Regions from separate parts of the Delftia deserti genome, predicted to be linked through region 2. Evidence: predicted binding sites of a transcription regulator. Region 2 holds the regulator's gene; each other region holds the start of a gene.
What was found. Region 2 encodes LexA, which represses DNA repair genes until DNA is damaged. Its sites were predicted from a motif close to ACTGTATNNNNATACAGT; they were not measured.
Positions count from the first base shown of each region.

Region 1: the regulator LexA is predicted to act here: its motif matches at 1,779-1,796, upstream of ACFPFG_RS08100 (PA0069 family radical SAM protein).
Region 3: the regulator LexA is predicted to act here: its motif matches at 1,886-1,903, upstream of ACFPFG_RS26740 (DNA topoisomerase IV subunit B).

Region 1 is NZ_JBHSIH010000001.1:1,682,621-1,685,865, reverse strand. Features, by position in the region: gene ACFPFG_RS08110 (acyltransferase family protein) at 1-1,035, shown strand, start outside; gene rnk (nucleoside diphosphate kinase regulator) at 1,104-1,508, opposite strand; gene ACFPFG_RS08100 (PA0069 family radical SAM protein) at 1,803-2,942, shown strand; gene ACFPFG_RS08095 (LysR family transcriptional regulator) at 2,980-3,245, opposite strand, start outside.
Region 2 is NZ_JBHSIH010000001.1:483,145-486,389, forward strand. Features, by position in the region: gene adk (adenylate kinase) at 1-409, shown strand, start outside; gene ACFPFG_RS02350 (asparaginase) at 502-1,473, opposite strand; gene lexA (transcriptional repressor LexA) at 1,572-2,246, shown strand; gene ACFPFG_RS02360 (hypothetical protein) at 2,409-2,831, shown strand; partial or broken gene ACFPFG_RS02365 (sigma factor) at 2,970-3,128, shown strand.
Region 3 is NZ_JBHSIH010000001.1:5,648,863-5,652,107, reverse strand. Features, by position in the region: gene ACFPFG_RS26740 (DNA topoisomerase IV subunit B) at 1-1,852, opposite strand, end outside; gene ACFPFG_RS26735 (MFS transporter) at 2,033-3,238, shown strand; gene ACFPFG_RS26730 (hypothetical protein) at 3,240-3,245, shown strand, end outside.

The DNA.
Region 1 (3,245 bases), 1.2 Mb from region 2:
GACCTCATCGACTGGCTCTATGAATATGCGCGCATGGCCGTGCAGATCTTCCTGGTGCTGGGCGGCTACCTGGCTGCGGCCAGCATGGCGCCCCAAGGCCACGGGCAGCACAGCGATCCGTGGTCGCGCATCGGCCGCCGCTTCGTGCGCCTGGTCGTGCCCTATGCAGTGGCCCTGGTCGTGGCCATCGTGGTCTCGGCGGCCGTGCGGCCCTGGTTCGACCATGCCTCGGTGTCGGGCGAGCCCGATCTCTGGCAACTGGTGGCGCATGCGCTGCTGCTGCAGAACATCGTGGGCGAGGAGTCGCTGTCCGCCGGCGTCTGGTATGTGTCCATCGACTTCCAGCTTTTTGCGCTGACTGCGCTGCTGCTGGCCGGCACGCGCTGGGGCGGCGCCTTGCTGCGCCGCCGCTTTGGCGGCGACGCCCTGTCACGCTGCTGGCCCTGGGCGCTGAGCGTGGCGCAGGCGCTGGTGGTGATCGGCGTGACCGCTTCGCTGCTGGGCTTCAATCTGGATGCGCAATGGGATGTGTGGGCGCCGTACTTCTTTGGCGCCTACGGCCTGGGCATGCTGGCCTACTGGGCCGCGCATGCGGACAAGGCCTCGACGGCCTGGAGCTGGTCGGTGCTGATCGTGGCCCTGGTCGTGGCGGCACTGGCACTGGAGTGGCGCGACCGTATCGCGCTGGCCGGTGCCACGGCGCTGGCCCTGGTCTTGGCCATGCGCAGCCCTGCATTCGCCCAGGCGCAAGGCTGGGCGCCGCTGCGCCGGCTGGGCAAGATTTCCTACTCGGTGTTTCTCGTGCACTTCTCGGTCTGCCTGCTGGTCAATGCCGTGGAAAGCCATTTCTGGCCACAGTCCGTTCCCGCCGCCCTGCTGGGCATGTGCACGGCCTTTGCGCTGTCGATTGCGGCCGGCCATCTGCTGTACGAGCGCGTGGAACGCCACGTTCCCAGCTGGCACATGGCGCTGCGCTGGCAGGCCGGCCTGGTGGGCACAGGCCTGATCGCGGCGTTTGTGGCGGGCCTGCGCTAAGGCGCGTTACTCCACAAACAACAAAGGCAGCCGGTTGGCTGCCTTTTTCGCATCAAGCCGGTCGGCGTTCAGCGGTGCAGCTCGCCCGCGCTTTCCGGCTGGAAATCGATGGCATCCACACGCACGGTGACCTGGCCGGAAGGGCCCGGCATGCGCGACTGGTCGCCCACGCTCAGGCCCAGCAGGGCAATGCCCACGGGAGCGAAGACCGATACCTTGTCGGAGCTGCCATCCATCTCCTTGGGATAGACCAGGGTCAGCGTACTGGTCTTGCCCGACTCCAGCAGCGTGAAGCGCACGGTGGAGTTCATGGTCACCACGTTGGGCGGCATTTCCTTGGGCTCGAGCACGTCGGCCCGGTCCAGCTCGGCTTCAAGCGCGTCGCGGCCGGGGAATGCGGGCTGCTTGTCCAGCAGGGCCTCGATGCGCTCCAGGTCCAGGGACGAAATAATGATGTGGGGCTTGCGCTCCATGGTGTTGGCTCCCTTGTGTGCTTGCGCCGTGGCTGCAGTGAAGGGCAGCGGCGCCCAAACGGACAAAAGCCCGGGCAACGCGGTTGTCCGGGCCAAGGCATCTTCAGAAAAGAGAAAAGCACCAAGTTGGTGCGATAAGGCCATTGTGCAGGCCCGTGTGCGTTCTGCCAAGCGAACCCGCACGGCGCGGTGCGGATTGATGCGGGTACTTGCCAATCTGGAAAAACCCATTTCGCAACGGCAAGCATGCCGGGAGCGCTTGTTGTTTATGCTGTATTTATATACAGTTAATTCATGCCTCTCAGTCCTTCCACGCCCCGCCATACGGCCCAGGTGCCCCTGCACGCCCTCAAGGGCCGGGGCGCAGCCAGCCAACTGGCGCACCGCTTCACCACCGACCCGCGCGAGGCCTTCGATGACGGCTGGGGCAGCCTTGAGGCGCCGGCCGAAGGCGAGGAAGCCGCCCCCCTGCGCACCGAACTGCGCTGGGAGCAGGCCCGCTCGGCGCTGAGCCGCCACCAGTCGCCCGACCTGCCGTTTCACATGGGGCTCAATCCCTACCGGGGCTGCGAGCACGGCTGCATCTATTGCTATGCCCGGCCCACGCACAGCTACCTGGGCTGGTCGCCGGGGCTGGACTTCGAGACCCGGCTCATCGCCAAGCAGAACCTGCCCGAGCTGTTGCGTGCCGAGCTGTCGCGCGCCAGCCATGTGGCCGCGCCCGTGATGCTGGGCTCGGTCACCGACTGCTACCAGCCCGTGGAGCGCGAGCTGGGGCTGACGCGCCGCCTGATCGAGGTGCTGGCCGAGGCGCGCCACCCGTTTTCCATTGTCACCAAGGGCAGCGGGGTGGAGCGTGACCTGGACCTGCTGGCCCCGCTGGCGCGCCAGGGCCTGGCCTCGGTGCATATCACGCTGACCACGCTGGACGCAGACCTGGCACGCCACCTGGAGCCGCGCGCCGCCGCGCCGCACCGCCGGCTGCGCAGCATCCGCGCGCTGACCGAGGCGGGCGTGCCCGTGGGCGTGAGCCTGGCACCGCAGATTCCCTTCATCAACGAAGACCTGGAGAAGGTGCTGGAGGCGGCCGCCGACGCAGGCGCGCGCCACGCCTTCTACGCCGTGCTGCGCCTGCCCTGGGAAGTGGCGCCGCTGTTCGAGCAATGGCTGCAGGTGCACTACCCCGACCGCGCCCGCCGCGTGATGGAGCGTGTGCGCGACCTGCACGGCATCCAGGGCGAGCAGCGCGAGGCCGGTCGCGTCTACAACGCCGAGTTCGGCCAGCGCATGAAGGGCACGGGCCACTGGGCCGAGCTGCTGCGCCAGCGCTTCGCCCTGGCCTGCCGTCGGCATGGATTCAACCGCGAGCCTCTGCGGCTCGATTGCAGCCTCTACCACCCGTCGCTTTTGCTGCCGCAACGCAGCCTGTTCTGAGAGCCTGCGTGCCAGGCACAGGTCAGGGCATGGTTCGCTAGCGGGAATCGATCAGCTCGGACAAGGCGGCCGCCAGCGGGGAGCGCACCGACGATCGCAGCCACACCATGCCCACTTCGCGGGACGGGCTCGGAGGGGGCAGCGGCCATCGGCGCGTTCTGGCATCCGGCGGTCCCAGCACGGGCCAGTCGGGCAGGATGGAGACACCGAAGCCTTCCGCAACCAGCTGTGCGATCTGCTCGATGCCGTCCAGCTCGAAGCGGACCTTCGGCTTGATGCCGTGGCCCCGCAGGTATTCATCCG
Region 2 (3,245 bases):
TGATGGATTCCCCCGCACCATTCCCCAGGCCGACGCCATGAAGGCCGCTGGCGTGAAGCTGGACTATGTGCTCGAGATCGACGTGCCCTTCGACGCCATCATCGAACGCATGAGCGGCCGCCGCTCCCACCCCGCCTCGGGCCGCACCTACCACGTCAAGTTCAACCCGCCCAAGGTCGAAGGCCAGGACGACGTGACCGGCGAGCCGCTGGTGCAGCGCGAAGACGACAAGGAAGAAACCGTCAAGAAGCGCCTGGACGTCTACAGCAGCCAGACCCGCCCCCTGGTGGACTACTACCGCGCATGGGCCGAAAAGGAAGCCGCAGCGGCACCCAAGTACCGCGCCATCAGCGGCCTGGGCTCGGTCGAGGACATCACCCAACGCGCACTGGCTGCACTGGCTGAGTGAGGCAGGCCATGTGCCGCAACGAAAAAAGCACCCGCCGGGTGCTTTTTTGTTGACCGCCAGCAACTGAAGAAATGCCGGCGGCGCCGCCCGGCTCAGTCGCGCGGCTGCGCTGCCAGCGCCAGCATCATCGCAATCCGGGCTTTTGCCACGGGCAGCTGCGCCAGATCGGCCTCTGCCGGGTTGGCCCCAAGGCCGGAGGCCACGGGCAGGCCTTCAGCACAGCGCGTGCCCCGCCAGATCCAGACGCCCTTGTCGCGGGCGCGCTGCAGGGCCGCTTCCATGCCTTCGTGAACCGTCGCATTGCCCGTGCCAGCCACGACGATGCCACGCACGCCTGCGGCCACCAGCGCATCCACGCCGCTGGCACGCGCCAAGGCGCCGCTGAACACCACCTCGACCCAGGGCAGTTCATCCAGCGCCAGCAGATCCGATGACATGGACGCAGGCACCACGGCCCGCGCGGACGGCGCATCGGGCACCAGCCAGCGCACACGCCCTTCCTCCACCAACGCCTGCGGCCCGCCTTCCACGGAGCGCATTGCCTGCAGCCGGTAGGGGTGGACCTTCTGCACCTGGGCTGCCGCATGCACCTCGCCGCCCGCCACAACCCATACACCGCTGCGCCCGCCGCTGGCAGCCACGGTCACGGCATCGCGCAGATTCTGCGGCCCGTCGGCCAACAGGGCCGTGGCCGGGCGCATGGCGCAGGTCAGCACAATGGGCTTGGTGGCCGGCAACAGGCTGTGCAGCAGCCAGGCTGTCTCTTCCAGCGTGTCCGTTCCATGCGTAATCACCACGGCGCGCGTGTCCGCATCCTCCAGCGCCTGCACGCAAGCGTGCAGCAACGCGCGCCACACGGGCCAGTCCATATCCTTGCTGTCCACCTGCGCGATCTGCTGCGTCTGCACGGGGCCCAGCGCCTGCTGCTCCAGGTCCGGTACGGCATCCAGCAGAGACTGCACCGTGATCTGCCCGGCCTTGTACCCGACTCCCTGCGACTGCGAATCCGCCCGGCCAGCGATGGTCCCGCCCGTGCCCAGAATCACCAACTTTGACTGCCCCACTTGCACCTCTTGGAAAACTGGTTAAAAATACAGATACTGTATAAATCATCAGATGGCCTGCCAGCCCGCCATCTGCTCTCAAGGACCGGACGCACGCCATGCTCGACCATCCCAAGCTCACCGCCCGCCAGCAACAGATCCTGGACCTGATCCAGGCCGCCATCTCCCGCACGGGCGCCCCCCCCACACGCGCGGAAATCGCCAACACGCTGGGCTTCAAGTCCGCCAACGCTGCAGAGGAACACCTGCAGGCCCTGGCCCGCAAAGGCGTGATCGAACTGGTCAGCGGCACCTCGCGCGGCATTCGCCTGCGTACCGACACCGTGCGCAACATCAATGCCGCGCGCGGAACCAGCTTCGGACTGCCGCTGTCGGCCCTGGCACCGCTGATGCTGCCCCTGGTGGGCCGCGTTGCGGCGGGCTCACCCATTCTCGCCCAGGAACATATCGACCAAACCTATTCCGTCGAGCCCAGCCTGTTCCAGATCCGCCCCGACTATCTGCTGCGTGTGCGTGGCATGTCCATGCGCGACGCGGGCATCATGGACGGCGACCTGCTGGCCGTGCAGTCTGCGCACGAAGCACGCAACGGCCAGATCGTCGTGGCGCGCCTGGGCGATGAAGTCACCGTCAAGCGCCTGCGCCGCACCACGCAGGGCGTGGAACTTCTGCCGGAAAACCCCGATTACCCGGTGATCCGCGTCGCCCCCGAAGAGGCCTTTGCCATTGAAGGCCTGGCCGTGGGGCTGATCCGCAACAGCATGTCCATGTAAGCCGGACGGGCAGCCCTGCACGGGTTGCCACCCCCTATTTCATGCACCGTCCAGGTGGTAGGCGCGAAGCCTTGCAGCTTCGCCCTGGGCGGAGCTTTGCCCGAAAACCGCAATCCTGCCTGTGTCCATGCCTCTTTGAAACACGCCAACAGGAGTCGTCACATGGGATTCGCTCTGCCAACACTGTCCTCTCTTTCCTTCCTGCGCCTGGCACATGGCATCCGCCTGACTGCGACCGCCATGGAGTCGGCCATGCCTCTTGCACAAGCCCCTGCGGGCCAGCCAACACCTGCCACAGCACCCGAGCCCGCCAACGTGATCTCTTTCAGCAAGGCACGCCGGCGCAGCCCGCAGCGCCGCGGCAAGGCTGCACGCGCTGCAGACCCTGGAGATGCCCAGCTGATCCTGCCCTTGCTGCCGACGCAGCCCGCCCTGCAAGCCGCACCTGAGCAGTCTTCAGGCCTGCGCATCATTCAGCGGTCGCCACAGGAACAGCCTGAATGCCTGTTCATCTCCGGGCGAATGGCCGATGTCTGCGCTGCGCTGGAGCGCCTGGAGGCGCATGGCGGAGCCGCAGCCAACTGAGGCCCGATGCAAGGTATGCGACACACCTTGCACGACACAAACATGGGCGGCGCGGACCACGCACCGCACGAGGAATCGGCCTGTGCGAAGCTGGCGCAGGCTTGCGGCCACCACCCCCCTGTAGCGCACGTGCAACAAATGGATGCCCTCTGCCTGCTGCGCAAACACCTGGGCAACCGTGACGATGCCGCCGACCTGGCCCATGACACCTTTGTGCGCCTGCTGCGCTCGCCCCTGCCGAAGCAAGACATCCGCGAACCCAGGCGCTATCTGGCCACCATCGCCCGGGGCTTGGTCGTCACCTGGTCCTGGCATAGCCGCATGGGCGAGAGACATCTGGAAAGCAACGACCGCCGCGCCTTGCATGAGGCCGCCGCCTGGCACGTGAAACTGCGTGGCGCCTTTGCAACAGCG
Region 3 (3,245 bases), 5.2 Mb from region 2:
GCAGCAGGCGGCGCGTGTCGGGGTTGAGCGTGGTCTCCCACAGCTGCTCCGCATTCATCTCGCCCAGGCCCTTGAAACGGCTGATCTGGCATTTCTCGCGCGGCACGCCGTCCTTGGCCGATTTGTCCAGGATGGCGGTCAGCTCGCCCTCGTCCAGCGCGTACATCTTGGCCGCAGGCTTCTTGCCGCGCGCAGGCACGTCCACACGGAACAGCGGCGGCAGCGCCACATGGATGTGGCCGGCCTCGATGAGCTTGGGGAAATGGCGGAAGAACAGCGTCAGCAGCAGCACCTGGATGTGCGAGCCGTCCACGTCGGCATCCGAAAGAATGCAGACCTTGCCGTAGCGCAGGCCCGACAGGTCGGGCGTGTCGTTGGGGCCGTGCGGGTCCACGCCGATGGCCACCGAGATGTCATGGATTTCGTTGTTGGCGAACAACCGGTCGCGGTCCACTTCCCAGGTGTTGAGCACCTTGCCGCGCAGGGGCAGCACGGCCTGCGTTTCCTTGTCGCGGCCCATCTTGGCGCTGCCGCCGGCCGAGTCGCCCTCGACCAGGAAGACCTCGTTCAGGCTCAGGTCGCGGCTTTCGCAATCGGTGAGCTTGCCCGGCAGCACGGCCACGCCCGAGCCCTTGCGCTTTTCGACCTTCTGGCCCGCCTTCTGGCGGGTCTGCGCGGCCTTGATGGCGATCTCGGCCAGCTTGCGGCCCCATTCCACGTGCTCGTTGAGCCACAGCTCCAGCGCGGGGCGCACATAGCCGCTGACCAGGCGCACGGCATCGCGCGAGTTCAGGCGCTCCTTGATCTGGCCCTGGAACTGCGGGTCCAGCACCTTGGCGTTGAGCACATAGCTGGCGCGCGCAAAGACGTCGTCCGGCATGAGCTTGACGCCCTTGGGCAGCAGCGAGTGCATCTCGATGAAGGCCTTGACCGCCTGGAACAGGCCGTCGCGCAGCCCGCTGTCGTGCGTGCCGCCGGCAGTGGTCGGGATCAGGTTGACATAGCTTTCGCGCAGCGGTGCGCCGTCCTCGGTGAAGGCCACGCACCAGGCGGCGCCCTCGCCTTCGGCAAAGCTGTCGTGGTGGCGGTCGGCAAAGCCCTCACCCTCGAACAGGGGGATGACGGCCTCGCCATGCAGGCTTTGCTGCAGGTAGTCGCGCAGGCCGCCCTTGAACTGCCAGGTCTGGGTGTCGCGCGTCTTCTCGTTGACCAGGGTCACCGAGACGCCGGGCATGAGCACGGCCTTGCTGCGCAGCAGGTGCATCAGCTCGCCCATGGGCAGCTGGGGCGATTCGAAATAGCGGGCATCGGGCCACACGCGCACGGTCGTGCCCTGCTTGCGCTCGCCCGCGGCCAGCGGCCGCGACTGCAGGGGCTCGACAACGTCGCCGCCCGAGAAGGCGATGGTGGCCACCTTGCCCTCGCGGTGGATGCAGGCCTCGAGGCGCGTGGCCAGCGCATTCGTGACCGAGACGCCCACGCCGTGCAGGCCGCCCGAGAAGCTGTAGGCGCCGCCCTTGCCCTTGTCGAACTTGCCGCCCGCATGCAGGCGCGTGAAGACCAGCTCCACCACGGGCGCGTTTTCCTCGGGATGCATGCCGAAGGGGATGCCCCGGCCATCGTCTTCGACGCTGTAGGAGCCGTCGGAATGCAGGGTGAAGCGGATTTTCTTGCCGAAGCCGGCCAGTGCCTCGTCGGCCGCGTTGTCTATCACCTCCTGCAGCACGTGCAGGGGGTTGTCGGTGCGCGTGTACATGCCGGGACGCTGCTTGACGGGCTCAAGGCCCTTGAGCACGCGTATCGAGCCTTCGGAGTATTCGCTGGCGGAAGTGGGAGATGGTTTGACTGCCATGGGGGCGGATTGTAGTGCGCGGCCCGGCTCAGTGCTGGATACATTCACAGTCATTGACCGTGACCACCCCGTAAAGCCGCTGCCATCAAGGGCCGTGCTGGCGCATGGGCGACCCAGGCGACGCAGCGCAAAACCCGGAGTTTCGCTAAAGTTTGCCGCATGCAAAAAAACAACCAACCCATGTCCATGGTGCAGATACTGCTGTGCGGGGGCGCAGTCGTGACGCTGTCCATGGGAATCCGCCACGGCTTCGGCCTGTGGCTGCAGCCCATCACCCAGGAGATGGGCTGGACGCGCGAGTCCTTCGCGCTGGCCATCGCCATCCAGAACCTGTCCTGGGGCGTGCTCGGCATCTTCGGCGGCATGCTGGCCGACCGCTTCGGCGCCTTCCGCGTGCTCCTCGTCGGCGCGCTGCTGTATGCGCTGGGCCTGGCCGGCATGGCCATGGCGCCCACGACAACCTGGTTCGCCCTGATGGCAGGCGTGGTGATCGGCGCAGCCCAGGCCGGCACCACCTATGCCGTGATCTACGGCGTGCTGGGCCGCCAGATCCCCGTGGCGCGGCGCAGCTGGGCCATGGGCGTGACGGCGGCGGCAGGCTCCTTCGGCCAGTTCTTCATGGTGCCCGTGGAAGGCAGCCTGATCTCGAACTTCGGCTGGTCCAACGCCCTGCTGCTGCTGTCGCTGTGCGCGCTGATGATCATTCCTCTGGCCTTCGGCCTGCGCGAGCCGGGCTTCCAGGCCGGCAACGCCCGTCCCCTGCGCGACCAGAGCGCGGGCCAGGCCGTCGCCGAAGCGCTGCGCACGCCCAGCTTCGTGCTGCTGACGGCCGGCTACTTCGTCTGCGGCTTCCAGGTAATGTTCATCGGCGTGCACATGCCCAGCTACCTCAAGGACTACGGCCTGGCGCCGCAGGTGGCCAGCATCTCGCTGGCGCTGGTGGGGCTGTTCAACATCATTGGCACCTACGTGGCCGGCAACCTGGGCCAGCGCCTGCCCAAGCGCTACCTGCTGTCCACCATCTACTTCACGCGCTCGGTGGTGATCGTGCTCTTCCTGCTGGCGCCGCTGACGCCCTGGTCGGTCTACATCTTCTCTGCCGCCATGGGCCTGCTGTGGCTGTCCACCGTGCCGCTGACCAATGCCACCGTGGCCCAGATCTTCGGCGTGCAGCATCTGTCCATGTTGAGCGGCATGGTGTTCTTCAGCCACCAGGTGGGCAGCTTCCTGGGCGTCTGGCTGGGGGGCTATCTCTATGACCACACGGGCAGCTACCAGGTGGTCTGGTACCTGGCCATCGGCCTGGGCGTGGCCGCCGGCCTGCTGAACCTGCCCATACGCGAAGCCCCGGTGGCACGGTTGCGCGCGGCCCAGGCCGTTGCCTGACATGACG